One region of the Azospirillum sp. UENF 111221 genome, then DNA from elsewhere that is predicted to be linked to it. Evidence: predicted binding sites of a transcription regulator. Region 1 holds the regulator's gene; each other region holds the start of a gene.
The links. Region 1 encodes LexA, which represses DNA repair genes until DNA is damaged. Its sites were predicted from a motif close to ATGTTCTANTTTGGTTC; they were not measured.
Positions count from the first base shown of each region.

Region 1 (9,740 bases):
CGCGCCCGAATCGAGGAGTTGAAGGGCGGCGACGCCCAGGTCAACGCCGAGGCGATCCATGCCCTGTTCGACGGGGTGCGCAGCCCCTACCGCGACATCGTCCTGTTGAACGCCGCCGCCGCCCTGCTGGTGGCCGGCAAGGCCGCGACCCTGAAGGACGGTGTCGCCCTGGCCGCCGACGCCATCGACAGCGGCGGCGCCCGCGACCGGCTGCGCCGGCTGGTCGCCATCACCAACGAGGCAGTGGCCTGATGAGCGACGTTCTGACCCGCATCAACGACGACAAGCGCGCCCTGGTGGCCTCCCGCAAGGCCGCCCGCCCTTTGTCGGAGGTGGAGGCCGCCGCCAGGGCCGCCAACGAGAGCAACCCGCCGCGTGGCTTCATCCGGGCGCTGAGCGCCGCGGTCGAGGCCGGGCGTTACGGGCTGATCGCCGAGATCAAGAAGGCGAGCCCGTCCAAGGGCCTGATCCGCGCCGACTTCGACCCGCCGGCCCTGGCCCGTGCCTACCGCGAGGGCGGTGCCACCTGCCTGTCGGTGCTGACCGACGAGCCCTATTTCCAGGGCAGGGACGAATATCTGGTGGCGGCCCGTGCCGCAGTGGATTTGCCGGTTCTGCGCAAGGACTTCATGGTCGATCCTTACCAGATCGTCGAAGCCCGCGCGCTGGGCGCCGACTGCATCCTGATCATCATGGCCTCCTTGTCCGACGCCCAGGCGGCGGAGATCGAGGACGCCGCCATCGCCCAGGGCCTGGACGTGCTGGTCGAGGTGCATGACCGCGCCGAGCTGGACCGCGCGCTGCTGCTGAGGACGCCGCTGCTGGGCGTCAACAACCGCAATCTCAAGACCTTGGCGGTCGATATTGCGACGACGGAGGAACTGGCCGCCAACGTGCCGGCCGACCGCATGCTGGTGGCCGAAAGCGGGCTCTACAACCCCGTCGATCTGGCGCGGATGGCGAAGGTCGGGGCGCGCTGCTTCCTGGTCGGCGAATCGCTGATGCGGCAGGCCGATGTGACCGCCGCCACCCGTGCCCTGCTGGCTCCGGTGTGATGCGATGACCGAGATGGTGGCCGATGTGACAGACGATGTGCTGATCGCTGCGGAGAGCCCGCGCCAGGATGCCGTGATCGCGCTGGTGGCGGCGCTCGACCGCTATCTGCTGGATCTCTATCCGGCGGATACCTGCCACCTGCTCGACATCGGCGAATTGGAAGCGCCGGACCTGCGCTTCCTCGTCGCCCGCAAGGACGGCGTTCCGGTCGGCTGCGCCGCACTCCGCGTCGATCCGACCGGCTATGGCGAGATCAAGCGGATGTATGTCGATCCCGCCACCCGCGGACAGCGCATCGGCGACCGTCTGCTCGCCCGGCTGGAGGATCTGGCGCGGGCGGAGGGCTTGGACGCCCTGCTGCTCGAATCGGGCATCCACCAGCCCGAAGCGCTGGCGCTCTACCGCAAGGCCGGCTTCACCGACCGCGGCCCCTATGCCTGCTACGAAGACAATGGCGTCAGCGTCTTCATGGAAAAATTTCTGACGGAGACCGCCCGATGACCGGCTTCACCCATTTCGACGCCGAGGGCAAGGCGGTGATGGTCGACGTCTCCGACAAGGCCGACACCGAACGCACCGCGACAGCCGCGGCGACCGTGCTGATGCAGCCGGAAACCCTTGATCTCATCATGCAGGGCGGGGTGAAGAAGGGCGACGTGCTGTCGGTCGCCCGGCTGGCCGGCATCATGGGGGCCAAGCGCACGCCCGACCTGATCCCGCTGTGCCACCCGCTGATGCTGACCTCGGTCAAGGTCGACCTGTCCTGCGACCCCGCCCGCAACGCGGTGGACGTGACGGCGACCTGCAAGCTGAAGGGCCAGACCGGCGTGGAGATGGAGGCGTTGACCGCCGTCACCATCGCAGCATTGACGGTCTACGACATGTGCAAGGCGGTGGACCGCGGCATGACCGTCACCGATGTGCGCCTGCTGCACAAGGCCGGCGGCAAGAGCGGCGAGTGGGGCGCGTCCACATCCTCCTCCACCGGAGCCTGACGCGATGATCTCCGTCGCCGAGGCGCGCGCCCGCATCCTGTCGGCCTTCGCCGCCCTCCCGGCGGAAACCGTCGCCCTGCCCGACGCGCTCGGCCGTGTGCTGGCCGAACCGGTGGTCGCCCGGCTGACCCAGCCGCCCTTTCACGCCGCCGCCATGGATGGCTGGGCCGTGCGTGCCGCCGACATCGCCGCTGCGACCGCCGAGGCCCCCGTCCCGCTGCGCCGCATCGGCGAATCCGCCGCCGGCCATGCCTTCACCGGCAGCGTCGGCCGGGGCGAGGCGGTGCGCATCTTCACCGGCGCGCCCCTGCCCGGCGGTGCCGACGCCGTGGTGATGCAGGAGGATTGCAGCGCCGACGACGCCACCGTGCGGATCGGCCGCGCCGTGGCCGCCGGCCGCTTCGTCCGCGAGGCCGGATTCGACTTCACGGCCGGTCAGGAGCTTCTGCCAAAGGGCCGGCGCCTGACCGCGCGCGACATCGCGCTGGCCGCCGGCGGCAACGTGCCTTGGCTGTCGGTCCATCGCCGGCCGCGCATCGCCGTGCTTGCCACCGGCGACGAGATCGCCCTGCCCGGCGACCCGCTGGGTCCGAGCCAGATCGTCAGCACCAATGCGCTTGGCCTCTGCGCCCTGGTGACCGCCCAGGGTGGGATCGCCCACAATCTGGGCGTCGCCAGGGACACGGCGGAGAGCGTGGCGGCACTGGCGAAGGGTGCGGCCGGTTGCGACCTGCTGGTCACCACCGGAGGGGCGGCACAGGGCGATTACGACCTCGTGCGCGATGTGCTTGCCGAACGCGGCGTGGCGCTGGAGGTGCAGACGGTGGCGATGCGTCCGGGCAAGGCGCTGATGTTCGGCCGTGCCGGGTCTGTGCCGCTGCTGGGATTGCCCGGCAACCCGGTGTCCACCGGCGTCACGGCGCTCCTGTTCCTCCGCCCGGTCCTGCGCGTGCTGCAGGGCCTGCCGCCGGAGGACGACCGTCTGCCGCTGCGCGCCCGCCTGACCGGCCCGTTGAGGGCCAACGACCGGCGCGAGGAGTATCTGCGCGCCACGCTGGCCGCCGGCCCGGACGGTGTCCTGACCGTGACACCCTTCGCCCGGCAGGACAGCGCCATCACCACCCTGTACGCCCAGGCCGATTGCCTGATCCCCCGCCCGCCCCATGCCGACCCGGAACCGGCCGGCGCGATGGTGACAGTGCTTCCTTTGACGGATGGGGCGCTCAGCATCTAGACTTCAGCAGAGCGCCTGAGCAGAGCGCCGGAACGGCCGGCTGGAACAGTTGAACATCACCCGGAAAACTGTTTCATGCCGTTCCAGATGTTCCCCTCAAGTTCTAAAAGATGCCGATGGAGGGCTTGACGCGCGGCAGGAACCAAACTAGAACATGGAGCAACGTTTAGTTTTTGTTCCATCTTCAGTCTGGCCGAGGCCGGGAGGCATCCATGCTCACGCGCAAGCAGCACGAATTGCTGCTGTTCATCCACGAACGGCTTGGCCAGGGCGGTGTCTCGCCGTCGTTCGACGAGATGAAGGACGCCCTGGGCCTGAAGTCCAAGTCGGGTATCCATCGCCTGATCACCGGGCTCGAGGAGCGCGGCTTCATCCGCCGCCTGCCCCACCGGGCCCGTGCGTTGGAGGTTCTGCGCCTTCCCGAGGGTCTCGACGCTTCCCGCAACCGGACCGCGGCTCCCAAGCCGAAGTTCCAGCCCAACGTCATCAAGGGCGATTTCGCCTTCGCCGGCCGCGACGCCGCTCCCCCCGCACCGACGCCGGCCGCCGCGAACGAGACGGTGCAGCTCCCGCTCTATGGCCGGATCGCCGCCGGTACGCCCATCGAGGCGCTGCGCGACAACAGCGCCTTCGTCGATGTCCCCGCCTCCATGCTGACCGGTGGCGACCATTATGCGCTGGAGGTTTCCGGCGACTCGATGATCGAGGCCGGCATCCTCGACCACGACACCATCGTCATCCAGCGCTGCGATGCGGCGGAGAACGGCACCATCGTCGTCGCTCTGGTGGACGAGGGCGAAGTGACGCTGAAGCGCCTGCGCCGCAAGGGCAACACCATCGCCCTGGAACCCGCCAACGCCGCCTATGAAACCCGCATCTTCGGCGCCGACCGCGTCCGCGTGCAGGGCAAGCTGGTCGGTCTCGTGCGCAAGTACTGAGCTTTTCGAGCCCAACCGCCGATCCTCTCCTCCGTCCCCGCGGCGGATGGGATCGGCGATGTCCAAGTTCCTCTCACTTTCCTCCGGTCCAGGGCCGATCTCCCCGCAGCCCGCGCACCGTCTCCACCGTCACCCCCTCGGCGGTCACCGTCAGCGTATGCGCGCCCTCATGGCGCAGGGTCCAGCGGTCCACCACCAGATCCGCCCGGCAGCGCCGCGCCACCTCCGCCGTCACCACCGCATCAGCTGCCCCACAGTCCTCGTCCAGCGCATCCGGCAGCCGCGGCAACGCCACTGTCTTTCCCTGCACCCGGTACAGGCAGCCAAACGCGTCGCAGTCCAGCGACCGCCCTCCCCCGCTCCATCCCCCGTCGGCCGGCCAGGGATCGGCCACCGACCGCTCGCCATCGCGCTCCCGCCAGGTTTCGGTCATCCGGCCGCCGCCCTTGACCGATGCGCTCAGTCGTCCGTCCGGCAGCCTGACCGCCATCACCGTCCCGTCGCCGGCCACCAGCACATCCGGCCGCACCGCCAGCATCGGCGAGGCCAGCCCGGCCAGGACCGGCAGCATCCCCAGCCACCGCCACCAGCGCGTCCAAAGACAGAGCCAGAATCCCTCCCATCACCAGCACCGCAAAGCCTTCCGCCGGCATCGCCGGCACGGTCAGCGAAGCCCAGGGGAGACGGCCGAAGAATTCCGCCGTCCAGATCACCGCCCGGTCGCCCCAGTTCATGGCGATCAGCGCCGGCGCCTCCAGTCCGAAGGGCAGCAGCGCGTAGGCGATCAGACTCCACGGCATGACCCAGAAGGACGTGATGGGAATGGCGATCAGGTTCGACAGCACGCCATAGAAGGCGATCTGCTGGAAATGGAAGAGCGAGAAGGGCAAGGTCGCCAGCGTCGCCACCACGCTGGTCAGCAGGATCCCGCCGACATAGAACAGCCCGCGCACGATCCATCCCGCATCGCGCCGCCAGTCCGCCAGCCTGGCGCTGCCCTTCTCGAAGGCGGCGATCAGCGCCACCACCGCGGCAAAGGACATCTGGAAGCTCGGGCCCAGCATCCCCTCCGGATCCATCGCCATGGTGACCAGCCCGGCGAAGGCGACCAGCCGCATGCTCAACGGGTGACGGTCCAGCATGATCGCTCCCATCACCATGCCGGTCATCAGCACCGACCGCACCGTCGGCAGCGGCGCCCCGACCAGGAGCGTGTAGCCAAGCGCCGACAGGATGCCGAACAGCGCGGCGATCTTCTTGATCGGCCACCGCAGCGCGATGTAGGGCACCGACGCCAGCAACGCCCGCACGACATAGAACAGGATGCCGGCGGCGATGCCGACATGCAGGCCGGAGATCGACAGCAGATGCGCCAACCCGCTGTTGCGGAAGTCGTCCATCGTCGCTTCCGGGATGCCGAACTCCTCGCCGTTCAGCAGCGCCGTGGTGACGCTCGCCTCCACCGGGTCGCCGATGGCTGCCGCCACCCGCTCGGCAATCGCGCCGCGCGCCTTCTCGAAGGCGATGGCGACCGTGCTCCATCCCGTCACCGGCGGCGCCTCGACCAGTTCCGGCGCACCGGTGGCGAAGCCCGTGCCGCCCAGCCCCATGAACCAGGCCCGCCGCTGGAAGTCGAAGGCGCCTGGTTCGGCCGGCGCCTGCGGCGGCAGCAGCGTCGCCCGCAGCCGCACCACCGACCCGGGCGCTGGTGCCGGAAAGCGGTCCGACAGGCGGATGCGCACGGCGGCCGGCGTCCGTTCCGGCGCCAGCCTGCTGACGCTCACCTCCCGCAGTGTGATCCGCGTCGCGCCCGGCCGCCGTTCCACCGCCATCACCCGGCCGGTGACGGTCGCCCCGGCGATGCTGCGGCTCAGCACCGGTGCCGCCATGCGGATGGTGTGCGCCTGCGCCACCAGGAACCCCGCCGCCAGCATCAACAGCGCCATCGCCACACCGGTCATGGCGAACCATCGCCGCAGCGCCAGAACCAGCACCGCGCAGCCGCCGACCGCAGCCGCGCCAATCCACCAGTCGGGCTCCTGCCGCAGGCCGAAATAGAACGATACCCCCGCCCCGAAGGCGACGGGCAGCCACAGCACCCAGCGCTCGCCCTCCGCCTCCGCGAGCGCCACGAGTCGCCCACCCACGCGCGCCAGCAGGCGCCGCCAGCCTCCGCCGAGCGCCGGGGGGCCGTCGGTTTCCTCCTCCGGCCAGCCGGCGGCCGTCACCGGTAACGGATTCCGGGCGCAGCGATGCCACCCGCGAGCCCCTCAACGACCGTCCATGCGCGCATCGCATTGCCTCCAAGCCGGGTGGCTGTGTTAAACCACGGTGTCGAACCACCGGCGCATCATACCAGCGCCGAACCGGAAATTGAGAGACCGATGACCGTCGTCACCCGCTTCGCTCCGTCGCCGACCGGCTTTCTGCACATCGGCGGTGGCCGCACCGCCCTGTTCAACTGGCTGTACGCCCGCAACACCGGCGGTCAGTTCCTGCTGCGGATCGAAGACACCGACCGGCAACGGTCCACCGACGCGGCGGTGGACGCCATCATCGACGGGCTGAAGTGGCTGGGCCTGGATTGGGACGGCGATGCCGTCAGCCAGTTCGGGCGCAAGGACCGTCATGCCGAGGTCGCGCACCAGATGCTGGCCGCCGGCAAGGCCTATCGTTGCTATTGCAGCCCGGAAGAGCTGGAGGAGATGCGCGCCGCCCAGAAGGCCGCCGGCCAGCCGATGCGCTACGACGGCCGCTGGCGTGACCGTCCCGAGTCCGACGCCCCTCCGGGCGTGGCACCGGTGATCCGCCTGAAGGCGCCGCAGGAAGGCCAGACCGTCCTGAACGACCTCGTCCAGGGCGAGGTGACGGTGCAGAACGCCCAGCTCGACGACCTGATCCTGCTGCGCGCCGACGGCACGCCGACCTATCTGCTGGCGGTGGTGGTGGACGACCACGACATGGGCGTCACCCACGTCATCCGCGGCGACGATCATCTGACCAACACCTTCCGCCAGATCCAGATCTTCAATTCCATGGGTTGGGACCTGCCGCGCTTCGGCCATATCCCGCTCATCCACGGGCCGGACGGCGCCAAGCTGTCCAAGCGCCATGGCGCGCTGGGCGTCGATGCCTACCGCGACATGGGCTATCTGCCGGAGGCGGTCCGCAACTATCTGCTGCGGCTCGGCTGGTCGCACGGCGATGACGAGATCATCTCGACCGAACAGGCGATCGAGTGGTTCAACCTGGAGAGCATCGGCCGGTCGGCGTCGCGCTTCGACTTCGCCAAACTGGAGAATCTGAACGCCCATTATATGCGTCTGGCCGATGATTCCCGCCTGCTCGGCCTGATCGCCCCGAGGCTGGAGGCCGATCTCGGCCGCAACCTGTCCGAGGCGGAACGCGACCTTCTGACGCGGGCGATGAATGGGCTGAAGCAGCGCGCCCGCACTGTCGTCGATCTGGCCCAGAGCGCACGCTTCTACGTTGCGCCGCGGCCGCTCAGCTATGACGAAAAAGCAACCGCTCTGCTGGATGAAAAGGGCCGCACTCTGTTGAAGGAACTGGCGGCAGCCTTCGCCGCCGAGCCGGAATTCACCGCCGCCGCGCTCGAATCCCAGGTCCGCGCCTTCGCCGAGGCACGGGGCGAAAAGCTGGGCAAAGTGGCGCAGCCGCTGCGCGCCGCGCTGACCGGTTCGACGGTATCGCCGCCGATCTTCGAGGTGGCTGAACTGCTGGGTCGGGAAGCGACGCTTTCTCGCATCCGCGATGCAGCGGGTGCAGCATAATGGTCATTTCCGTGCGTTGCCATCGGGCAGCCATGGAACTATGCTGCGCCGACGAAAAAAGGGCGCTAAGCCCGACCCTCAACGATAAGGACGTGCCGAGATGACCCAGACTGAGGACGGCAAGGACACCGTTACCCTCATCGACAATAAGACGGGCAAGCAGGTCACGATGCCGATCATGCACGGCAGCGTCGGGCCGAGCGTGATCGACATCCGCAAGCTCTACGCCGAGACCGGCTATTTCACCTACGATCCGGGCTTCACCTCCACGGGCAGCTGCGAATCGGGCATCACCTACATCGACGGCGACGAGGGTGTGCTGCTGCACCGCGGCTACGCCATCGATGAGCTGGCCGAGCATTCGACCTTCCCGGAAGTCTGCTTCCTCCTGCTCAACAACCACCTGCCGACCGCGGCCGAGCGCACGGAGTTCGAGAACATCCTGCGCCGCCACTCGATGGTGCACGAGCAGCTGACCAAGTTCTACAGCGGCTTCCGCCGTGATGCCCACCCGATGGCGATCATGTGCGGCGTCGTCGGCGCCCTGTCGGCCTTCTACCACGACTCGCTGGACATCAACGATCCGACCGCGCGCAAGATCGCCGCGCACCGCCTGATCGCCAAGATGCCGACGATCGCGGCGATGGCCTACAAGTACTCGACCGGCCAGCCCTTCATGTATCCGCGCAACGACCTGTCCTACGCGGAAAACTTCCTCTACATGACCTTCGGCACGCCCTGCGAGCCGTTCAAGGTCAACCCGATCCTGTCCAAGGCGATGGACAAGATCTTCATCCTGCACGCCGACCACGAGCAGAACGCCTCGACCTCCACCGTCCGTCTGGCGGGTTCGTCGGGCGCCAACCCGTTCGCCTGCATCGCCGCCGGCATCGCCTCGCTGTGGGGTCCGGCCCATGGCGGTGCGAACGAAGCCGTGCTGAAGATGCTGGAGGAGATCGGCTCGGTGGAGCGCATCCCCGAGTTCGTCCGCCGCGCCAAGGACAAGAACGACAACTTCCGCCTGATGGGCTTCGGCCACCGGGTCTACAAGAACTACGACCCGCGCGCCCAGGTCATGCGCCAGACCTGCCACGAGGTTCTCGGCGAGCTCGGCATCAAGGACGAGCCGCTGCTGGACATCGCGATGGAGCTGGAGAAGATCGCCCTGTCGGACGAGTACTTCATCGAGAAGAAGCTCTATCCGAACGTCGATTTCTACTCGGGCATCATCCTGAAGGCGATGGGCTTCCCAACCAGCATGTTCACCGTGCTGTTCGCGCTGGCCCGCACCGTCGGCTGGATCAGCCAGTGGAAGGAGATGATCGAGGACCCGGTGCAGAAGATCGGCCGTCCGCGTCAGCTCTACACCGGCGACGTGAAGCGGCCCTTCGTGCCGCTGGCCGAGCGTGGCTAACCGGCCCACAGCCCATATCGGAATGGGCGGCTCCAACGGAGCCGCCCAGGACCCGACTGCGTACATCGTTCCGGCCCGGCGGGTGCGTCTGCGCCCGCCGGCCAACGACAATCGGGCGCCGCTTGGCTGGCGCGTCCGCCGGTTGATCGTCTATCTGCTGATCCTGGCGCTGATCGCCGGGATCGTCTTCGTCTGAGGCAGTCCCTCAGCCGTCGCTTTCCAACGCGAAGCCTTCGTCGATCCAGCCGGTCACGCCGCCGATCATCAGTTTGACCGGCCGCCCGATCCGTGCCAGACGCAATGCCGCACGAT
Region 1 covers NZ_JBSNCH010000005.1:327,371-337,110, reverse strand. Annotated here, with positions in the region: gene trpD (anthranilate phosphoribosyltransferase) at 1-252, shown strand, start outside; gene trpC (indole-3-glycerol phosphate synthase TrpC) at 252-1,055, shown strand; gene ACWPN3_RS15950 (GNAT family N-acetyltransferase) at 1,060-1,557, shown strand; gene moaC (cyclic pyranopterin monophosphate synthase MoaC) at 1,554-2,051, shown strand; gene ACWPN3_RS15940 (molybdopterin molybdotransferase MoeA) at 2,056-3,285, shown strand; gene lexA (transcriptional repressor LexA) at 3,498-4,223, shown strand; gene ACWPN3_RS15930 (hypothetical protein) at 4,297-4,512, opposite strand; gene ACWPN3_RS15925 (ComEC/Rec2 family competence protein) at 4,466-6,451, opposite strand; gene gltX (glutamate--tRNA ligase) at 6,608-8,014, shown strand; gene gltA (citrate synthase) at 8,115-9,428, shown strand; gene ACWPN3_RS15910 (hypothetical protein) at 9,451-9,624, shown strand; gene ACWPN3_RS15905 (rhodanese-like domain-containing protein) at 9,634-9,740, opposite strand, start outside.

Region 2 (9,740 bases), 1.8 Mb from region 1:
TCACTCCAGCGGAACGGCGTCGTCCATCGCCCTGCGCAGCAGAGGCGACTGACCATCTTCCGAAAAACCGCGCTGACCGATGGCGGTGCGGTAATAGCTGACGATGAAGACGCGGATGGAGGCAGTCAGGTTCGCCTCCCCACGCCGTTCGTCGATTTGGGTGCAGATTTCGTTGAGGGTCATCTGCTCCCGCTCACAGATTTCCTTCAGCGAATCCCAAATATACGGCTCCATTCTTAAACTGGTTCGGCGGCCGCTCACTTTGACATTGCGGCAGAGCAGCCCCGGTCCGTCTTTACCTCCGCCCGTGCCCTCCATCGGAAACCCCGTTCCCCATCCGTTGCGTGTCCCGATCTCTCGATACGGGGCCAATACATCCATTTGTGTGACCATATTGCAAGTGGCGTGTGGCGTCCAAGTCCAATTCGACCCATGGGTGCGGATTGACGCGACAATCCGGCGCAGGCGGGTATTGCATCCAACCACAGATCGACAGGTTGCCGGGAAAAGCCGCTTCCCTTGGCCGGAACCTTCGCTATACCAGTGCCGGACGGCGGACATTGGACGGCGGACACGGGGGGAAGGATCGGCGATGAAGCGACCGGGGAACGGACGATTCGCGGCCCGCATCGCAGCCGGTGCCGGGCCGGGCCTCGGGGCAGGCCCAAGAGTGAGCCTGGGCGCAACCCTCATCGCCGGCTGGGTCGCACTAGGTGCACCGGTCGAGGGTGCCCGGGCTGCGGAGGCCACCGCCACCGCCACCGCCACCGCCACCGCCACCGCCAAGGTTCCCACGGTCGAGACGATCCCGGACTCCCTCCTGCGTGCGCGGATCGAAGCGCTGCTGCCCGCCCCCTGGCGCATCGAGTCGCTGAGCGTCGAACCGCTGCCGGAACCGCCATCTTCGGAACCGCAGATGGCGGCACGGGTCAGCGCCAAGCTGGTTCTGGGCGGGCCGACCTATCTGGTGGACAGCCGTGAAGGGCCGGTGACCTTCCTGCGCCCGGCGGCGGAGGCCGGACTGAGCAAGAATTGGGTGGCGACGGCGCTCGCCACCCGCGGTGCCGGCGGATGGACGGTGGCGCTGACGCCACAGTCCCCCGGCCTGCTCGACGGCATCGGCAAGCCGGCTGCCGAACTGCCCGGCCGCACGGTCGTGCTGGGCACACCCGAAGCCAAAAACCTGCGCGAGCAGCTGGATCGCGACGCCGCCCAGCGGCTGGCCGAGGACAGCGAACGCCGGCGGCGCGAGGAGGAAAGGCTGGCGCAGCAGACCGCCGCCGCCAAGGCCGAAGCCGCCCGCGCCGAAACGGAGCGCCGGGCGGTCGAGGCGCGCATCGCCCAGGTCGCCGACCTGCGCGGCAAGCTGACCGGCACGGACCGCGCGGCACGGCTGGTCGCTTTCGAAGCGGCGCTGGGCGGCAACGACCCGGCGCTGCGCCAGACGGCGATGGAGGCGGCGCTGCAAAGCCGCGACCCGGTGGTCGCCAACCTCGCGCTGAAGGACTGGATCGCCCGACACCGCGCCGTCCCGGTCCAGCTCTACGCCACCAAGGAGGATCCGAGTTCCGAGGTGGTGGTGCAGAATCTGGGACCGATGACACTGGAGATCGACGGGTTCAGCCCGGTCAACGGCGCGCTGGCCGGCAAGCTGGGCGCGCCCGGCTACAGCATCGCGCGTTCGTCCAGCATCATCGGCACCCTGGCGCAGACCGAACTGGCGGTGAACTCCTTCGGTTGCGCGCTGACCCTGCGGCTGGCCGAACACCGGACGCTCGACGGGCTTCTGCGCTGTCAGACGCTGCCGACGCTGATCGCCCGCATCACGCTCGACTGAGGAGGGGGTGATGGCTGGAGCGCGGCTGATCGCCTGGCTGCGGATCGCGGCACCGGCCCTGCTGCTGGGCGGCCCGTTCGGCTGCCCGGCCGGCGCGCTGGCGGACAGCGCGGCCGAACGGCTGACCCCGTCGCCCGCCCCCATCGTCGCCCTTCCCCGCCTGACGCCGGCACAGGCGCTTTCCCCACCCCTGACCCCCGGCGTGGTCTGGGAGCATCCCCCGGAAGCCCCCGGTCCCTTGTCGGGCCCGCTCTTACCGCCCGGCCTGCAACCCGCTCCGCCCCCGGTAGCGGCCGCAGCCGCGAAGGCGCCCGATCCCAAGGCCGCGGAGGCACCGCCGGCCGTCAGGATTCCACCGCTGCCGGCGATGAAGCCACAGGTCGAGGTAGCGCCCCAAGCTGTCGCCAAGGAGCCGGCTTCACAGGAAGCCCCTGCCAGGCAGCCTTCGGTCGTTCCCGCACAGCGGCCGATGACCGCCACCGCCGGCATCTACCTGCGGGCGACGCCGGACGCCAAGGGCCGGGTCCTCGACACGGTGGAAAAGGGCGAGCGGGTGACGGCCTTCGGCACGCCGTCCGACGGCTGGCAGCGGATCGGCCGAAGCGGCAAGCCGCAGGGCTACGTCACCAGCGCCTATCTGGCCGAAGCCGTGCCCACGCGGACTGCCGGCACCGAGCCCGCAACCGCCGCAAAGCCCGACCGCTACGCCAGGGCCGACCGCGAGGACCGCGGCTGCGCCCTGCCCGACGACCTGCCCGGACGGGTGCAGCGGCCAAAGCTTTCCAGGGGAACCGTCGCCCGGCTGCGGGCCGCCGGCAATCTGCGGGTCGCCCCGGTCTGCGACGCCAAGGTGCTGGATGTGCTGGAGGCCGGCGAACGCGTCACCGTGCTGGAGGCCGTCGGCGGCTGGTACAAGGTGGGGCGGAAAGGCAAGGCGCTGGGCTATGTCGGCGCTCCCCTGCTGGCCCCCGTCGCACGCTGAAGCGGCCTCCTTCCACCGCCCCCTCCATGGCCGGTACGAGGCTACCCGGAAGGACCCGCCCCGGCCCCCCGTGAAGGGGCTTGTTCGGCCGTGAAAAAGGATTCTACAACAAGGGGGAGGCCGAACTTTCGCGGACGAACGGAGCCCCCGACGCGCCCGTTTCCTCCGACGGTTCGGCCACCCCCGCCGGCCATGCGGCGCCGGTCCGGCCGGGCGGGGACGCGAAGCACGACCGGAACGAGGATTCACACGATGTCGACCCAACACAAACAAGCCATGGACGCGGTCCTGCAGGCCGCCGCGCACGACATCGTCGGCACCCTTCAGGAGCGGGACATCACCGACCGCCACAGCGAGGAAGGGGATCTCGTCGTCCTCGACGTCGCCATCCTGCATGCCTACCGCATCTTCATGCGCATCTGCGAGGAGAACGGCCTGGAGGTCGATGCCGGCTATTTCGCCGACCTCGCCGCCGATCTGGCCGAGGAAGTGGCCCAGGACCAGGATTACGAGGACTGATCCGCGGGGAACCGAGGCCGAGCCCCGCATGCCCCCGCCCGTGCCCCTGCCCGCGCAGCATGGGATGGGCGGGGGCGATCCCTTTCGTGAAAGCGTTTCCAAGTGCCCCACCTCACCCCTGACGTGGCGATCGTCGGCGCCGGCCCCGCCGGGTTGATGGCGGCGGAGATCGCCGCGGCCGCCGGCCTGCGGGTCGCCGTGTTCGACCACACGCCCACCCCGGCGCGCAAGCTGCTGCTGGCCGGGCGCGGCGGGCTGAACCTGACCCATTCGGAGCCGCTCGACCGCTTCCTGCCGCGCTATGGCGCCGCCGAGCCACTGTTCCGCCGCCTGCTGGCCGGCTTCTCGCCCGACGCCCTGCGCGGCTGGGCGGCCGGGCTGGGCATCGAGACTTTCATCGGCAGCAGCGGCCGTGTCTTCCCGGTGCAGATGAAGGCCTCCACCCTGGTGCGCGCCTGGCTGCGGCGGCTGGACGGTCTGGGCGTGACCCTGCACAGCCGCCATCGCTGGACCGGCTGGGACGCGACCGGCGCCCTGACCTTCCGCCAGGGCGAGGAAAGCGTGACCGTCGCCCCGCGCGCCACCCTGCTGGCGCTGGGCGGGGCGAGCTGGCCGCGCACCGGGTCGGACGGCGGCTGGGTTCCGCTGCTGGAAGGGCTGGGGGTGGAGGTCGCACCGCTGGTTCCCTCCAACATGGGCTTCGAGGTGCCCTGGTCCGATCACCTGCGCGACCGCTTCGCCGGCCAGCCGGTGAAGAGCGTCGGTCTCTCCGCTGCCGGCCGGCGCCTGAAGGGCGAATTCGTCATCACCGAAACCGGGATCGAGGGCGGGGCGGTCTATGCGCTGAGCGCGCCGCTGCGCGACGCCATCGCCGCGGAGGGGTGGGCGACCCTGACGCTGGATCTGCTGCCGGACATGGCCGAGGCCGAACTGGTCAAGCGCCTGCGCCGCCGCGGTGCGGAGTCGCTGTCCACCTTCCTGAAGAAGTCGCTGTCCCTGACCGGCCCGCGCGCCGCCCTGCTGCGCGAGTTCGCCCCCGCCGCCGACCTGACCGACCCGGCGGCTTTGGCCCGCCAGATCAAGGGGCTGTCGATGGTGCTGACCGGCGTCCGCCCCATCGAGCGGGCGATTTCCACGGCCGGCGGCGTCCGCCTGTCGGAGCTGGACGAGCGGTCGATGCTGACCCGCCGCCCCGGCCTGTTCCTGGCCGGCGAAATGCTGGACTGGGAGGCGCCGACCGGCGGCTACCTGTTGCAGGGCTGCTTCGCCATGGGCGTGGCGGCCGGCACGGGAATGGTGGAGTGGCTGGGAATGAAGGACTCGGACGCGGAGTGACTTCGGCTTCGGTGGAAATTCTGAATGCCGGGGCAATATTGACACGGATGTCACGGATTTAGACACGGATTACACGGATTTTCTTTTTGGCCTGCCAAAGCCGACGTTCTTTGGCTGGAAGCAACCTTTCCGGATAACATCCGTGAAATCCGTGTTCAAATCCGTGACATCCGTGTCGACCTTGCCTGCCTCCCCTGCTCCTCACAAGAGACCTACACTCCAAAGAAAAAGGGCCGCCCCACCGGGACGGCCCTTTTTTCTTAATCCCGCAACCGCTTAGTAGCGGTAGTGGTCCGGCTTGTACGGGCCGGCGGTCGGCACGCTGATGTAGGCGGCCTGCTTGTCGGTCAGGGTGGTCAGCTTGGCGCCGATCTTGTCCAGATGCAGGCGGGCGACCTTCTCGTCCAGGTGCTTGGGCAGGACGTAGACCTTGTTCTCGTAGTTGGCGGCGTTGGTCCACAGCTCGATCTGGGCCAGCACCTGGTTGGTGAAGCTGGCGCTCATCACGAAGCTGGGGTGGCCGGTGGCGCAGCCCAGATTGACCAGACGGCCCTGGGCCAGCACGATCAGGCGCTTGCCGTCGGGGAACACGACCTCGTCGACCTGCGGCTTGACCTCTTCCCAGACCAGATTGCGCAGGGCGTCGATCTGGATCTCGCTGTCGAAGTGGCCGATGTTGCAGACGATGGCGCGGTCCTTCATGGCCCGCATGTGGTCGATCGTGATGACGTCGACGTTGCCGGTGGCGGTGACGAAGATGTCGCCCTGCGGAGCGGCATCCTCCATCGTCACGACCTGATAGCCTTCCATCGCCGCCTGGAGCGCGTTGATCGGGTCGATCTCCGTCACCAGGACGCGCGCACCCTGCGAACGCAGGCTGGCGGCCGAGCCCTTGCCCACGTCGCCATAGCCGGCGACCACGGCGACCTTGCCGGCGACCATGACGTCGGTGGCGCGCTTGATGCCGTCGACCAGCGACTCGCGGCAGCCATAGAGGTTGTCGAACTTCGACTTGGTGACGCTGTCGTTCACGTTGATGGCCGGAACCTTCAGCGTGCCCTTCTTCATCATCTCATAGAGACGATGGACGCCTGTGGTGGTCTCCTCCGACAGGCCGCGGACGCCGTCCAGCATCTCCGGATACTTGTCGTGCATGATCTGGGTGACGTCGCCGCCATCGTCCAGGATCATGTTCGGGGTCCAGCCATCCGGGCCGCGCAGCGTCTGCTCGATGCACCACCAGAACTCCTCCTCCGTCTCGCCCTTCCAGGCGAAGACCGGGATGCCGGCGGCGGCGATGGCGGCGGCGGCCTGGTCCTGGGTCGAGAAGATGTTGCAGGAGGACCAGCGCACGGTGGCGCCGAGTGCCGTCAGCGTCTCGATCAGCACGGCGGTCTGGATGGTCATGTGCAGGCAGCCGACGATGCGGGCACCGGCCAGCGGCTTGGAGGCGCCGAATTCCGACCGCAGGGCCATCAGGCCCGGCATCTCGGTCTCGGCGATGGTGATCTCCTTGCGGCCCCAGTTCGCGAGGCTGATGTCCTTGACCTTGTAGTCCGTGAATTCGGCGGCCATGAGGGATGACTCCTGGTGGGCGGTGACGGTCGGGCAGCGGAATTCCAGGCGCGCCGGATCCCCGGCCCTGCCGCTGTCATTGGCCATGGATGTATCAGCGCTCCCGGAACCATGCAAGCATAAAGATATCTTTATGTTTGTTCGGTGGCGGAAGCAATGACGGCGCCAAGCGATATGGCCAAACCGCGTTTGTTCGCTTTACGTTCCATTTCGCCCCGTCTAAGCTGCCGGTATGGACGAGATACGGCGATCCCCGATCAAAGGCCGCGGGGCGGTCAGCAACGCCACCGGGCGGTTCGAGCGCGAGACCCGCGTCCTGACCGACGACGGCTGGACCGGCTATGCCGAGAGCGGCAACGAGGCGCTGTCCGACCCGGTCCGCACCAGCGTCTCGCCGGCCTCGGCCAAGTCGATCATCGCCAGCAACCAGTCGCCCGACATCCCGTTCGACCGTTCGCTGAACCCGTACCAGGGCTGCGAGCATGCCTGCATCTACTGCTTCGCCCGGCCGACCCATGCGTATCTCGGCCTGTCGCCGGGGCTGGATTTCGAGACCAAGCTGTTCGCCAAACGCAACGCGGCGGAGCTGCTGGCCAAGGAGTTGCGGGCGAAATCCTATGTCTGCCAGCCGCTGGCGCTGGGGGCGAACACCGATCCCTACCAGCCCATCGAGCGGACGGAGGGCATCACCCGACGGGTGCTGGAGGTCTGCCGCGACTTCAACCAGCCGGTCAGCATCATCACCAAGTCGGCGCTGGTCCTGCGCGACCTCGACATATTGGCGCCGATGGCCGCTCAGGGGCTGGCATCGGTCGCGGTCTCGGTCACGACGCTGGACCGCGATCTCGCCCGGACGATGGAGCCGCGGGCCAGCACCCCGCCGCGCCGGCTGGAGGCGATCCGCGCCCTGTCGGAGGCTGGCGTGCCGGTGGCGGTCCTCGCCAGCCCGATGATCCCGGCGCTCAACGACCATGAGCTGGAAGCCATCCTGGAGGCGGCGGCCGGCGCCGGGGCAACCACCGCCAACTATATCCTGCTGCGCCTGCCGCTGGAGATCGCCGACCTGTTCGAGGAATGGCTGCGCGTCCATGCCCCCAACCGCGCCGACCGCGTGCTGAGCCTGATACGGCAGAGCCGCGACGGCGCGCTCTACCGCTCCGGCTTCGGCACACGGATGAAGGGCACCGGCCCCTATGCCGAGCTGCTGCGCCACCGCTTCAAGCTGGCCTGCCGGAAGCAGGGGCTGGGCGGCCGGAGCTGGCAGCTCGATTGCAGCCGTTTCCGGGTGCCGCCGGCGGTGGGGGACCAGCTGTCGCTTCTGTGAGGGGATGGAACGGCGTGGAACAGGGAGGCGGGCGATGTTGCATCCCCCGCCTACCGGCGCCAGGAGAAGGGACCGGCGGCGCGGCGGCTCACCGGGCCGGGGTTGAGGTTGGGATACTCTTCATACTGGTTGAGGGTGTAGGGGAAGACGCCCTTCGGTCCCGCCGCCTCCGGCTGGGCCAGGACGGCGGCGACCAGGGCCGGGCTGGGCGGGGTGCGCTCGCGCAGGTCGCCGGGGATGTCATCGTCGAGTTCGGGGACGGTGACGGCGGGCGGGTCTTCCGGTTTCGGGGCGGGACGGGGGGCAGGCCTGGGAGCGGAGTCGCGGGCGGGCTGATCGAGGCCGGCGAACAGGCCGAGCCGCTCGGCCAGCCAGCGGACGGTGGCGGGATCGCCCGACGTGACCAGCCGCTCGATCTGCTCGGCCACCAGGATGCGCAGGGAGGAGAGGCGCAGCTCGGCCTCGCGGTTCAGCGCCTGCCGCTCCCACCAGACCCTGTGACGGAAATCCTTGGAGCCGTAATAGGCGCGCCAGAGCGTGGTTCGGCTGCATCCCATGGCGCGCGAGACCTGAAGGAAGCTGTTGCCACGGGCCAGCATGCCGGCGGCCATGATCCACTGTTCCTCATGGAACTGCGAACCGGGGACCAGCGAGCCTTCCGACGGAGTCGGCGGCTCTTCGGCCCAGCGGGGGAAGTTGTCGGTGGTGAAGCTACGGGGATCGAGGGGCATTGGGCGGCTCCGCAGAAAGGTGGGTCTGCGGGAAGCGTATAAGAATAATTTCCTTTATGGCGGAATTTTTGCAACAGCCGCCAGTACGGAGAGTCGAGGCATCGGGAGCAAGATTCACACGGATTTCACGGATTTAGACACGGATTTCACGGATTTTTCTTGAACTTGGCGACGCTTCGAGTACCTCGACACAGGTCGCTTCGGAACGCCACATCCGTGAAATCCGTGCTGAAATCCGTGAAATCCGTGTCGATCTTGCTCACCGACTCCACGGCGTCCCACCCGGACCAACCGCCGTCAGGAGCGGCGGAACATCTTGGTCCAGGGCGTCGGTACGTCCGGGGTCTTCGCCTGATCGGATTTCGACAGGGCCGACAGCGGCAGGCGGCCGGTCGCCAGCATCGCCATCACCAGCGCCGGATGCGCCGGGCCGGAACCGTGCTGGCCTTGGGAGTCGGACTGTTCGGCCTGCTCCGGCCGATTATCCGTGCCGCCATCCGGGCCGGGCTCCTCGTTCAGGGCCTCGTTGATGCGGGCGAAGGCTTCGATGTCTTTGATGTGCAGCATGGTCCGTATCCCTCGGCTTCGACTTTTGTGCGTCGCAGCAAAAACGAAGGTAACAGCTCTGCCCTCGAATGGTCTCATGTGCGGCGCTTTGACACAGGCCCTTTTCTAGCGGGCCGGTTCGCGGACCGCCAGCATAAGCCCGAAGCCAATGGCGAAGAAAGCCAGAACCGTCGCCATGCCGGCGCGCTGGCTAGCGAAGGCCTGGGTCGCCAGACCGAACAGCAGCGGTCCGAAGAAGCCGACGAAGCGGCCGGTCAGCCCGTAGAGCCCGAACATCTCCCCCGCCATGCCCGGCGGGGCCAGCCGCGCCATCATCGACCGCCCGGCCGCCTGGGCCGGCCCGAAGAACAGCCCCAACCCCAGCGCGAAGATCCAGAACCACAGCCGGTCGGTCGCCAGCAGCAGCGGCACCGAACAGGCGGTCATGCCGGCCAGCGCGATCAGGATCACCGGCTTGGCTCCCGCCCGGTCGTCCATCCAGGCGAAGCCGATGGCCCCCGCCCCCGCCACCACGTTGAGCGCGATGGCGAAGACGAGGATCTCCTCGAAGCTCATGCCGAAGGTCCCGGCGGCGAAGAGGCCGCCGAAGGCGGTGATGGTGTTGATGCCGTCGCGGTAGAAGGCGCTGGCGATCAGGAAGCGCCCGACCTCACGGTAGCGCCGGGCGTGGCGCAGCGTGGCGAGCAGCGTCGCCACCCCCTCGCGCGCCGCCCGCAGCAGGCCGTGGCCGGTCGCCGGCTCGTCCGGCACCCATAGGAAATAAGGCAGCGCGAACAGCCCGTACCACGCCGCGGCCAGCAGGGCGGTGGCGCGGACATTGGCCTGCTGGCCCCAGTCGGCCCACTCCATCCCGAACAGGCCGAACAGCGG
Region 2 covers NZ_JBSNCH010000005.1:2,141,215-2,150,954, reverse strand. Annotated here, with positions in the region: gene ACWPN3_RS24875 (ribbon-helix-helix domain-containing protein) at 1-318, opposite strand; gene ACWPN3_RS24870 (hypothetical protein) at 671-1,837, shown strand; gene ACWPN3_RS24865 (SH3 domain-containing protein) at 1,848-2,819, shown strand; gene ACWPN3_RS24860 (hypothetical protein) at 3,072-3,338, shown strand; gene ACWPN3_RS24855 (TIGR03862 family flavoprotein) at 3,495-4,673, shown strand; gene ahcY (adenosylhomocysteinase) at 4,950-6,248, opposite strand; gene ACWPN3_RS24845 (PA0069 family radical SAM protein) at 6,481-7,572, shown strand; gene ACWPN3_RS24840 (hypothetical protein) at 7,623-8,303, opposite strand; gene ACWPN3_RS24835 (hypothetical protein) at 8,601-8,870, opposite strand; gene ACWPN3_RS24830 (MFS transporter) at 8,976-9,740, opposite strand, start outside.
Region 2: a site for LexA is predicted at 6,438-6,454, ahead of ACWPN3_RS24845 (PA0069 family radical SAM protein). Genes of this name have one in related genera too.

Region 3 (9,740 bases), 150 kb from region 1:
GGCAACATCGCCTTCTGGGCGCTGTGGAACCGTCCGGTGGACGAGCGGTCCTGGGCCGGCGCCATCACCGGCGTCGCCTATACCCCCTTCCATTCGGACAAGAGCCCCTCGAAGGGCGACAAGGCGTCCGCCGACGACATCGAAAAGGACATGACGGCGCTGGAAGGTGCTGTAAAGGCGGTCAGAACCTATTCGACCACCGACGGCTCGGAAATGGTCGCGGCCATCGCCGCCAAGCACGGCCTGCCGGTGACCGCCGGCGCCTGGACCGCCGGCAAGCCGGAAATCGACGAGCCTGAACTGGCCGGCCTGATCAAGCTCGCCCGCGCCAACAGCAACGTCCGCCGCGTGCTGGTCGGCAACGAGGCGATCCTGCGCGCCGACCTGACGGTCCCGCAGGCAATCGAGTACGTCAAGCGGGTGAAGAAGAAGGTCAACGTCCCGGTCTCCATCGCCGAGCCGTGGCACGTCTGGCTGAAGAACCCCGAGCTGGCCGACGCGGTGGACTTCCTCGCCGTCCATCTGCTGCCCTACTGGGAAGGCGTGCCGGTCGACCAGTCGGTCGATTACGCCATGTTCCGCTACAACGAGCTGAAGGCGAAGTTCCCGAACAAGCACATCCTGATCGGCGAGATCGGCTGGCCGGCCGACGGGCCGTGGCGCCGCGGCGCCGAGGCGAGCCAGGTCAACCAGGCCAAGTTCATCCGCAACTTCCTGAACGTCGCCGCCCAGAACAAGCTCGACTACTTCATCATGGAGGCCTTCGACCAGCCCTGGAAGCGGGAGATTGAGGGCACGGCGGGCACCAGCTGGGGCCTGTGGGACTATCAGCGCAACCCGAAATTCCCGATGATCGGCGGGGTACACGAGATCCGCAACTGGGAGATCAAGTGCGCCACCGCCGTGGCGCTGGGCTTCCTGCCGCTGGTGTTCTTCCTGTGGCGCCGCAGCGACCTGAAGATCGGCGGGCAAATCTTCTACGGCGCGCTGATCCAGGCGGTCGCCTCCGTGCTGGTCTTCACCGTCAGCGCCGCCTCGGCCGCCGGCCTCGCACTCACCACCGAAATCGCCTGGGGCCTGCTGATCTTCTGCCAGCTGGTGCTGTTCGCGGTCATGCTGATCGACGGCATGGAGCTGACCGAGGTCGTCTGGCAGCACAAGTTCAAGCGCAAGTTCATCCCCTGCTCCGCCGCCCCGCTGCCCAATGCGGCGAAGGTGTCGATCCATGTGCCCTGCTACAACGAGCCGCCGCACATGGTCATGCAGACGCTGGACGCGCTGGCCGCCCTCGATTACCCGAACTACGAAGTCCTGCTGCTGGACAACAACACCAAGGATCCGGCGGTCTGGCGGCCCATCGAGGAATATTGCAAGAAACTGGGGCCGAAGTTCCGCTTCTTCCACCTCGACAACTGGCCGGGCTTCAAGGCCGGCGCGCTGAACTTCGGTCTGGCGCAGACCGCCCCGGATGCCGAGCACATCGCCGTCATCGACAGCGACTATCAGGTCCATCCCGACTGGCTGAAGGCGACCATCCCGCACTTCAACCGGCCGGAGGTCGGCTTCGTCCAGTCGCCGCAGGATTATCGCGAGTGGGAACACGACCTGTTCCAGCGCATGACCAACTGGGAATATGCCGGCTTCTTCCACATCGGCATGATCCAGCGCAACGAGCGCAACGCGATCATCCAGCACGGCACCATGACCATCATCCGCAAGTCGGCCCTGGAAAAGGTCGGCCGCTGGGGCGAATGGTGCATCACCGAGGACGCCGACCTCGGCCTGCGCCTGTTCGAGCATGGCTATGAGGCCGTCTACATGCCGGAGAGCTACGGCAAGGGCCTCGTGCCCGACAGCTTCTCCGCCTACAAGACGCAGCGCTTCCGCTGGGCCTATGGTGCGGTGCAGATCCTGAAGCATCATTGGCGCCAGCTGTCGCCCGGTGCCAAGGAGCTGACCGCCGGCCAGAAGTATCACTTCATCACCGGCTGGCTGCCCTGGTTCGCCGACGCCGCCCACATGGTGTTCGGCATCGCCGGCATCCTGTGGTCCATCGGGCTGATGGCCTTCCCGAAATATTTCGAGTTCCCGCCCAACGTCTTCATGATCCCGACGCTCAGCGTCTTCGCCTTCAAGGTCGGCGCCTCGCTCTGGCTCTACGAGGCGCGGGTGAGGTGCGGCTTCTGGGACAAGGTCGGCGCGGCGGTGGCCGGCATGGCGTTGACCCACACGGTCGGCCGCGCCATGTGGCTCGGTATGTTCACGTCCGGCCGTCCCTTCGTCCGCACGCCGAAATGCGAGAACCAGCCGGCGCTGATGCAGGCCTTCCTGATGGCGCGGGAGGAACTGGTTCTGCTGGTGTCGCTGTGGGGAGCGGCGCTCGCCATCGTCATGGTCTTCGGCCATGAGAACCGCGACGCCTTCATGTGGTCGGGCCTGCTGGTGGTGCAGTCGCTGCCCTATCTGGCCGCCTTCATCACCGCACTGATCAACGTCTTCCCGACGCTGGGCTTCGGCAGGAACAAGCCGCAACCGGCCGACAATGCGGTGGCCAGCGCCGGCGACTGATGGTCATAGGCCGGCGCTTCGGCTTGGAAGGAAGCGCCGGCTCTGCCAGACTGGATCGCCAGGGGTAACCAGTCCCGGGAGGCGGCTCATGTCCGGCAATCTCACCTCCGGACGCGGCATCGGCCCACCGGAGTTCAGTGTCCGCACCACAGCCGGCGTCGAGCGGACCGGCAGCGCCACCGACCGCAACCACCGCCGCAACCCACGGCGGGAGCAGCAGGAGCGCGAGCAGGAGCGGCGCGACCAGAGCCCGCCCAACCCACAGCGCCGCCGCCTCTACGACCTGCTGTTCGATGAGGTCGACCAGTTCGAGGGGCTCGACGACGGGCAGCGCAGCCGGCTGAAGGACAATCTCCGCAGCCACCTGTCCCACCGTGCCGCTGCCCTTACCCCTCAGGCCGCAGCCAATTTCCCAGCCGGGCCGGTTCCCCATGACGAGGAAGCGCTGGCCGAGGCCCTGCTGAAGGACCCGGCGGCGCCGATCCCGGTCGATGCCGAGCACATCGTCCAGGCCGTCACCGCGGCAGCGCCGGCGCAGGATGCGGAAACCGCCCGGATGGCCGAACAGCTACGCGACTGCCTCTCCCGCAACACCGACCGCGCGCGCAAGGTGGCGGTCTATCTGCACCTGCTGCTGACGCTGGAGGGGGCGTTCCGGCCGCATGTGGTGATGGATGTGTAGGTGAGGGCATTCGCCAGCCGCCAAAAAACAGAAAGCCCCACCTTCCTTTCGGAAAGCGGGGCCTTTCGTCACGCATGACCGGACGGTGTCACTCCGGCGTGGAGGCTTCGCCGTCGGCTTCCGGGGTGCCCATCATCGCGTCGGCGACCAGACCGGCGTTGCCGCGGATCTTGGCCTCGATGGCGTCGGCCATCTCCGGGTTGTTGCGCAGATAGGTCTTGGCATTCTCGCGGCCCTGGCCGATGCGGGTGCCGTCATAGCTGAACCACGCGCCCGACTTGTCGACCACGCCGGCCTGGATGCCGAGGTCGAGCAGCTCGCCGACCTTCGACACGCCCTCGCCATACATGATGTCGAACTCGACCACCCGGAACGGCGGGGCCATCTTGTTCTTCACCACCTTGACGCGGGTCTGGTTGCCGACGACGGTGTCGCGGTCCTTGATCGAGCCGATGCGGCGGATGTCGAGGCGGACGGAGGCGTAGAACTTCAGCGCGTTGCCGCCGGTCGTCGTCTCCGGGTTGCCGAACATCACGCCGATCTTCAGGCGGATCTGGTTGATGAAGATCACCAGGCAGTTCGACTTGGAGATCGAGCCGGTCAGCTTGCGCAGGGCCTGGCTCATCAGGCGGGCGTGCAGGCCGACATGGCTGTCGCCCATCTCGCCTTCCAGTTCGGCGCGCGGCACCAGGGCCGCCACCGAGTCGACCACCAGCACGTCGATGGCGCCGGAGCGCACCAGCGTGTCGGCGATCTCCAGCGCCTGCTCGCCGGCATCCGGCTGGGAGATCAGCAGTTCGTCGATGTTGACGCCCAGCTTGCGGGCATAGGACGGGTCGAGCGCATGCTCCGCATCGACGAAGGCGCAGGTGCCGCCGGCCTTCTGGGCCTGCGCGATGGCGTGCAGGGCCAGCGTCGTCTTGCCCGAGCTTTCCGGCCCGTAGATTTCGACGATGCGGCCCTTCGGCAGGCCGCCGATGCCCAGCGCGATGTCGAGACCGAGCGAGCCGGTGGAAATCACCTCCGTCTCGACCAGGTTCTCCTTGGCGCCGAGCTTCATGATCGAGCCCTTGCCGAACGCGCGTTCGATCTGGCTCAGGGCGGCATCGAGCGCCTTCTGCTTGTCCATGGAATCCTTCTCGACCAAACGAAGCTGTGCGGACGACATGCCCGGTACCCCTCTCTTAGAACACACGGTCGGCGCTCTTGCAACGAGGCTGAATGTACTCTCTTCGTTCTCGTTTGCAAGCGCCGATGTTGCCGGTGCGTTCCTATTTTTCCGGGGTTGTCCAGGCTCGTTTTCGCGAACGAATTCGCTCCCCCATCCGCTGTCCCGGCTGCCCCTCACCGCCCGTCGCGGATGACCTCCTTCACCTTGGAGGCCAGCTGCTTCAGCGAGAAGGGCTTGGGCAGGAAATGGGCGACTTCGACGCCGTCGATCTCGCCCAGCCGGTCCTCGGCATAGCCGGAGATGAAGATGACCCGCATCTCCGGGCGCAGCCTGCGGACATGGCGGGCCAGCGTCGGCCCGTCCATCTGCGGCATCACCACGTCGGTGATCAGCAGGTCGATGGAGGCGCCGTTGGTCTCGATCTGCTGCAAGGCCGCCTCGCCGTTCTTGGCCTCCAGCACCTGATAGCCCTTGTTGCGCAGCGCGCGGGCGGAGAAGACGCGCACCGCATCCTCGTCCTCCACCAGCAGGATGATGCCGGTGCCGGTCAGGTCGCTGCCGCGCCGCTCGCGCGGCTCCGCCGTATCGACCGGACGCAGCTCGCCCTGGTGGTGGGGCAGCAGGATGGTGAAGGTGGTTCCCTCCCCCACGGCCGAATCGACCAGCACGAAGCCGCCGGTCTGCCGCACGATGCCGTAGACCGTCGACAGGCCGAGCCCGGTGCCCGACCCGACCTCCTTGGTCGTATAGAAGGGCTCGAAGATGCGCTGGAGATTCTCCCGCGCGATGCCGCAGCCGGTGTCGATCACCTCGATGGAGACATAACTGCCGGCCGGCACCGTCTCGTGCTCCCGCCGCTCCGGCTGGCTGACGACGTAGTTGGTGGTGTTGACGATCAGCTTGCCGCCGCCGGCCATGGCGTCGCGGGCATTGACCACCAGATTGATGATGACCTGCTCCAGCTGATTCTGGTCGACCTTGACCAGACCCAGGTCGCGGCCATGGATCATCTTCAGTTCGATGTTCTCGCCGATCAGCCGGCGCAGCAGGTTCGCCAGCTCCGCCAGCACGTCGGTCACGTTGATGACGCGCGGCTGAAGGGTCTGCTGGCGCGAGAAGGCCAGCAGCTGCCGCACGAGGTTGGCGGCGCGGTTGGCGTTCTGCTTGATCTGCATGATGTCGCTGAAGGACTGGTCGCCCGGCTTGTGCCGCAGCAGCAGCAGGTCGCAGAAGCCGATCATCGCCGTCAGCAGGTTGTTGAAGTCGTGCGCCACGCCGCCGGCCAGCTGGCCGACCGCCTGCATCTTCTGCGACTGGGCGAACTGGGCCTCCAGGCTCTTGCGCTCGGTCATGTCGATGAAGTGCAGGATCAGGCCGACACCGTCGCCGCGCGCCCCATCGCCCCTGGCACCATCGCCCCTGCTACCCTCGCCGCGGCCATCCGTCCGCACCGGGTTGGCGAGGCGCCGGGCATAGAGCTGGGCGGTCAGCTCGCGCCCGCCGGACAGCCGGACCTCCAGCGGGTGGGCCGGGTCGGCGCCGCCCTGCACCGACCGCAGCCGGGCGATCACCGCCTCGCGCTCCGCCGGAACGATCAGGTCGGCCATCGGGCGGTTGATGACGCTGCCGGACTCGCTGCCGATCAGCGCCAGGAAGGCCTCGTTGCATTCGGTCAGCTGCCCGGTCTCGTCGACGAGCGCGATGCCGATGGGCGCATCCTCGAAGAAGCGCTGGAACCGCTGCTCGGACTGGCGCAGCGCCTCCTGCCATTCCCGTTCCGGGGACAGGTCGCGCACCACCGACCGGGTGTGGATGGTGCCGTCGTCGGCCTGCACCACGCTCTGCGCCACCGCGACCTGGAACCGCCGGCTGCGCAGACCCACCATGGTCAGCTCGCCGCGCTGCTCGCCGCCGCCATGGTCGAACAGGTCGTAGGGGGCGGCGGACACCGGGGGAGCCGCCAGGATGCCGTGCAGCCGCGATTCACCGTCGGTCAGGTCGCCGGGGGCGGCCTCCAGCCATTGGGCCAGGGTGGCGTTCACGAACAGGAAATGGCCGTTCTGATCGACCGAGAAGAAGCCGACCGGCGCATGTTCCATGAAGTCGGCGAGCTTGGCCTGCTCGCGCAGCATGACATGCTCCAGCTCGCGCCGCGCGGTGATGTCCTCGATCCGCCAGTGGACGGAGCCGGGGAAGCCGGCCACCGGCTGGCCCTGCACCTTGCGCCATTCCGGCGGGTGCCCGTCCAGCGCCGGGATCGCCAACTCGGCCGAGGCAGCCCCCCCGCCTTCACCCGTTCGCGCAGGCGGCGGAATTCGCGCGCGCTGTCGGGGTCGCCGGAGAATTGGCGGGCCAGGGCGTCCAGCGGCCGTTCGCCGCGGCGCCAGCCCGACAGCTCGCGGAAGGCGGCGTTGACGAACACCACATCGTCCGTTCCGTCGCAGACCAGCTGTCCGGCCGGCATCCCTTCCAGCGCGCCGCCGAGAAGCGCGCCGATGTGGGCCGACCGCCGCACCACCGACACGCTGCGGGCGATCAGCAGGGCCACGCCCAAGGCCACCAGCGCCGCCCCCAGCCAGCCGACCGCATCGTGCTCCAACAGCAATCCGGCGGCCAGCACCAGCAGTCCGGCCGGCGCCAGCGCATACTGCACCAGCATCAACACCCCGCCGGACGAAGCCTTGCGGTTCACTGCATCGCGCGCGGTGTCGGAAAGGGAAGTTGCGTCGTCCACCAATACTCCAAACCCCACACGGTCCGGCCGGGACATGCCCCGGTCCGCACTTGCCCGTCACACCACCTGCGATGGCCGGCCGATCCAGCCGATCCCGTCAACCGCCCCTTCAACCGTCAAGGGGCCGGAGCCGTTGCACCCAGATCGAATGAATCCGGATCGATTGAACCGGATCGGTTGCCCCGGATCAATTGCGCAGCGACCGCCCTTTCAGCTTGAAGACATAGGTGATGACTTCGGCGACCGCCCGATAATGCTCGGATGGAACTTCCTCGTCGATATCGCAAGCGGCATAGAGCGCACGGGCAAGGGGCGGGTTTTCTATGACCGGGACATTGTTCGATTCGGCGATCTCGCGAATCTTGAAGGCGACCTGATCGACACCCTTCGCCAGCACCATCGGCGCGCCCATCTGGGTGGGATCGTATTTCAGCGCAACCGCAAAGTGAGTCGGGTTGGTGACGACCACGTCGGCATTCGGCACCGCGGCCATCATGCGCTTGCGCGCGCGCTCGAACCGGATCTGCCGGATGCGGCCCTTGACCACGGGGTCGCCTTCCTGCTGCTTGTGCTCGTCCTTCACCTCCTGCTTGGTCATCTTCATCTTCTTGTCGAACTGCTGCTTCTGCCACAGGAAGTCGCCGGCGGCGATGAAGGTCAGGACGACGAGGACCCAGACCAGCAGGCGATGGGCCAGCCCGTCCATCTGCAACAGCATGGCAACGATGTCGATGCCGATATAGGCCTCGATGCCGCCGAACATCGGCACCAGCGCCATATAGGCGACGCCGCCGACCACCCCCAGCTTGACGATGCTCTTCAGCAGCTCGACGCCCTGGTTGGCCTTGAACATGTTCATCAGGCCGGGCAGCGGGTTCAGCTTGCCGAACTTCGGCGAGATCAGCTCCCACGAGACGTGGAAGCCGGTCTGCCCGATGGTCGACAGGACGCCGGCCACCACGAACAGCAGGATGGGCAGCCACAGCGCCCACATGGCGTCGGTCATCACCCGGAACAACAGCGCCCCGACCCCGGCCCGGTCGAAGGTGATGCGGTCCAGATTCTCGAAATAATAATTCAGGCGGAAGACCAGCCCCTTCAAGGTGCCGGGCAGGATGGAGACCAGAACCACCAGCATCGCCGCGACCATCAACCAGTTCGCGGCCTCGCGGGTCATCGCGAACTGGCCCTGTTTGTGGGCCTCGTCGAGCTTTTTTCCCGTCGGGTCTTCTGTTTTGGAGGACTCGTCAGCTTCTTCCGACACCGGCGTCCTCCTTCTACAGCGGCTTCAGGAATTCGATGAAGGTCGATTCGAAGCGCGACAGCCAGAACAGCATCATCGCCCCCAGCGTCAGGGCGAACATGAACAGCCCAAGCAGCACCTGGACCGAGGTGAACAGCTGGAACACCTGCACCTGCGGCGCCAGCTTGTTCAGGAGCCCGAGCGCCAGCGCGAACAGGATGCCGGTGATCAGGAAGGGAGCTGCCATCTGCACCCCCATCATGAAGCTCTTCGACACCAGCTGCCCGACCACGTTCGCCATGTCGTCGACCGGGATGGCGGCACCGGGCGGGAAGGTGGAATAGCTGTCGACCACCGCCATGATCAGCAGATGGTGCAGGTCGGTGACGAACAGCAGAAGCAGTCCCAGCCACCCCATCAGCGAACCGGGCAGCGACCCGGCGGACGCCAGCGCCGGGTTGAAGATCTGCGCGTTGGCCAGCCCGCTCTGCAGGCTGATGATGGTGCCGGCCACCTCCAGCGCGCCCATCAGCAGCCGGGCGATGGTGCCCATGAAGATGCCTATGGTCATTTCGCCGGCGGCCAGCACCAGCAGCTGGAACGGGTTGCCCGGCATCGGCGGCAGCATCGGCCGGATCGCCGGCGCCGCCACCATGCTGACCACCAGCGCGAACAGCAGCCGTGCGCGGGTGGGAACGAAGGCGTCGCCGATGGTCGGCATCACGCTGAAGGCGGTGCCGACCCGCATGAAGACCAGCATCCAGACGAAGATCTGTTCGCCCAGCAGCTGCTGCAGGATGGTCATTGGCCCGCCGCGGCGGCGGTCGGTGCCGGGGCGGGCGTCACGCCGGTGCCGGGGGTGAAGGGCGCGCCGCCATTCTCGTTGGCGCCGACGCCGATGGCGACGATGCGGTCGGCGACCTCATGCTCGAAGAACTCGGTCAGCTTGCTCAGCATGAAGGGCATCAGCAGGATGCTGAGCCCGAAGACCAGCATCACCTTCGGCACCATGGCGATGGTCTGCTCGCTGATCTGGGTGACGGCCTGGAAGATGGAGATGACGGTGCCGAGCGCCATCATGATGACCAGAATCGGTCCGCACACGATCACCAGCGTGACGATCGAGGTGCGGCAAAGCTCGATGACTTCGGTCTCGTTCATAACTGCAAGCTGGGCATGACGGCGGCTGGGACCGGGCGCAGGCCGTCACATCGGCATGCGCAGGATTTCCTGGTAGGCGTTCAGCACCTTGTCGCGCACGGCGGTGACGGTCTGCAACGTCACCTCGGCGTTGGTCACCGCCTGGACGACGTCGTTCAGGTCGGCCTTGCCGACGGCCGCC
Region 3 covers NZ_JBSNCH010000005.1:173,027-182,766, reverse strand. Annotated here, with positions in the region: gene ACWPN3_RS15205 (glycosyltransferase family 2 protein) at 1-2,568, shown strand, start outside; gene ACWPN3_RS15200 (hypothetical protein) at 2,657-3,250, shown strand; gene recA (recombinase RecA) at 3,339-4,418, opposite strand; gene ACWPN3_RS15190 (ATP-binding protein) at 4,595-6,640, opposite strand; partial or broken gene ACWPN3_RS15185 (PAS domain-containing protein) at 6,727-6,885, opposite strand; gene flhB (flagellar biosynthesis protein FlhB) at 7,343-8,419, opposite strand; gene fliR (flagellar biosynthetic protein FliR) at 8,433-9,203, opposite strand; gene ACWPN3_RS15170 (flagellar biosynthetic protein FliQ) at 9,200-9,559, opposite strand; gene fliE (flagellar hook-basal body complex protein FliE) at 9,605-9,740, opposite strand, start outside.
Region 3: a site for LexA is predicted at 4,472-4,488, ahead of recA (recombinase RecA). Genes of this name have one in related genera too.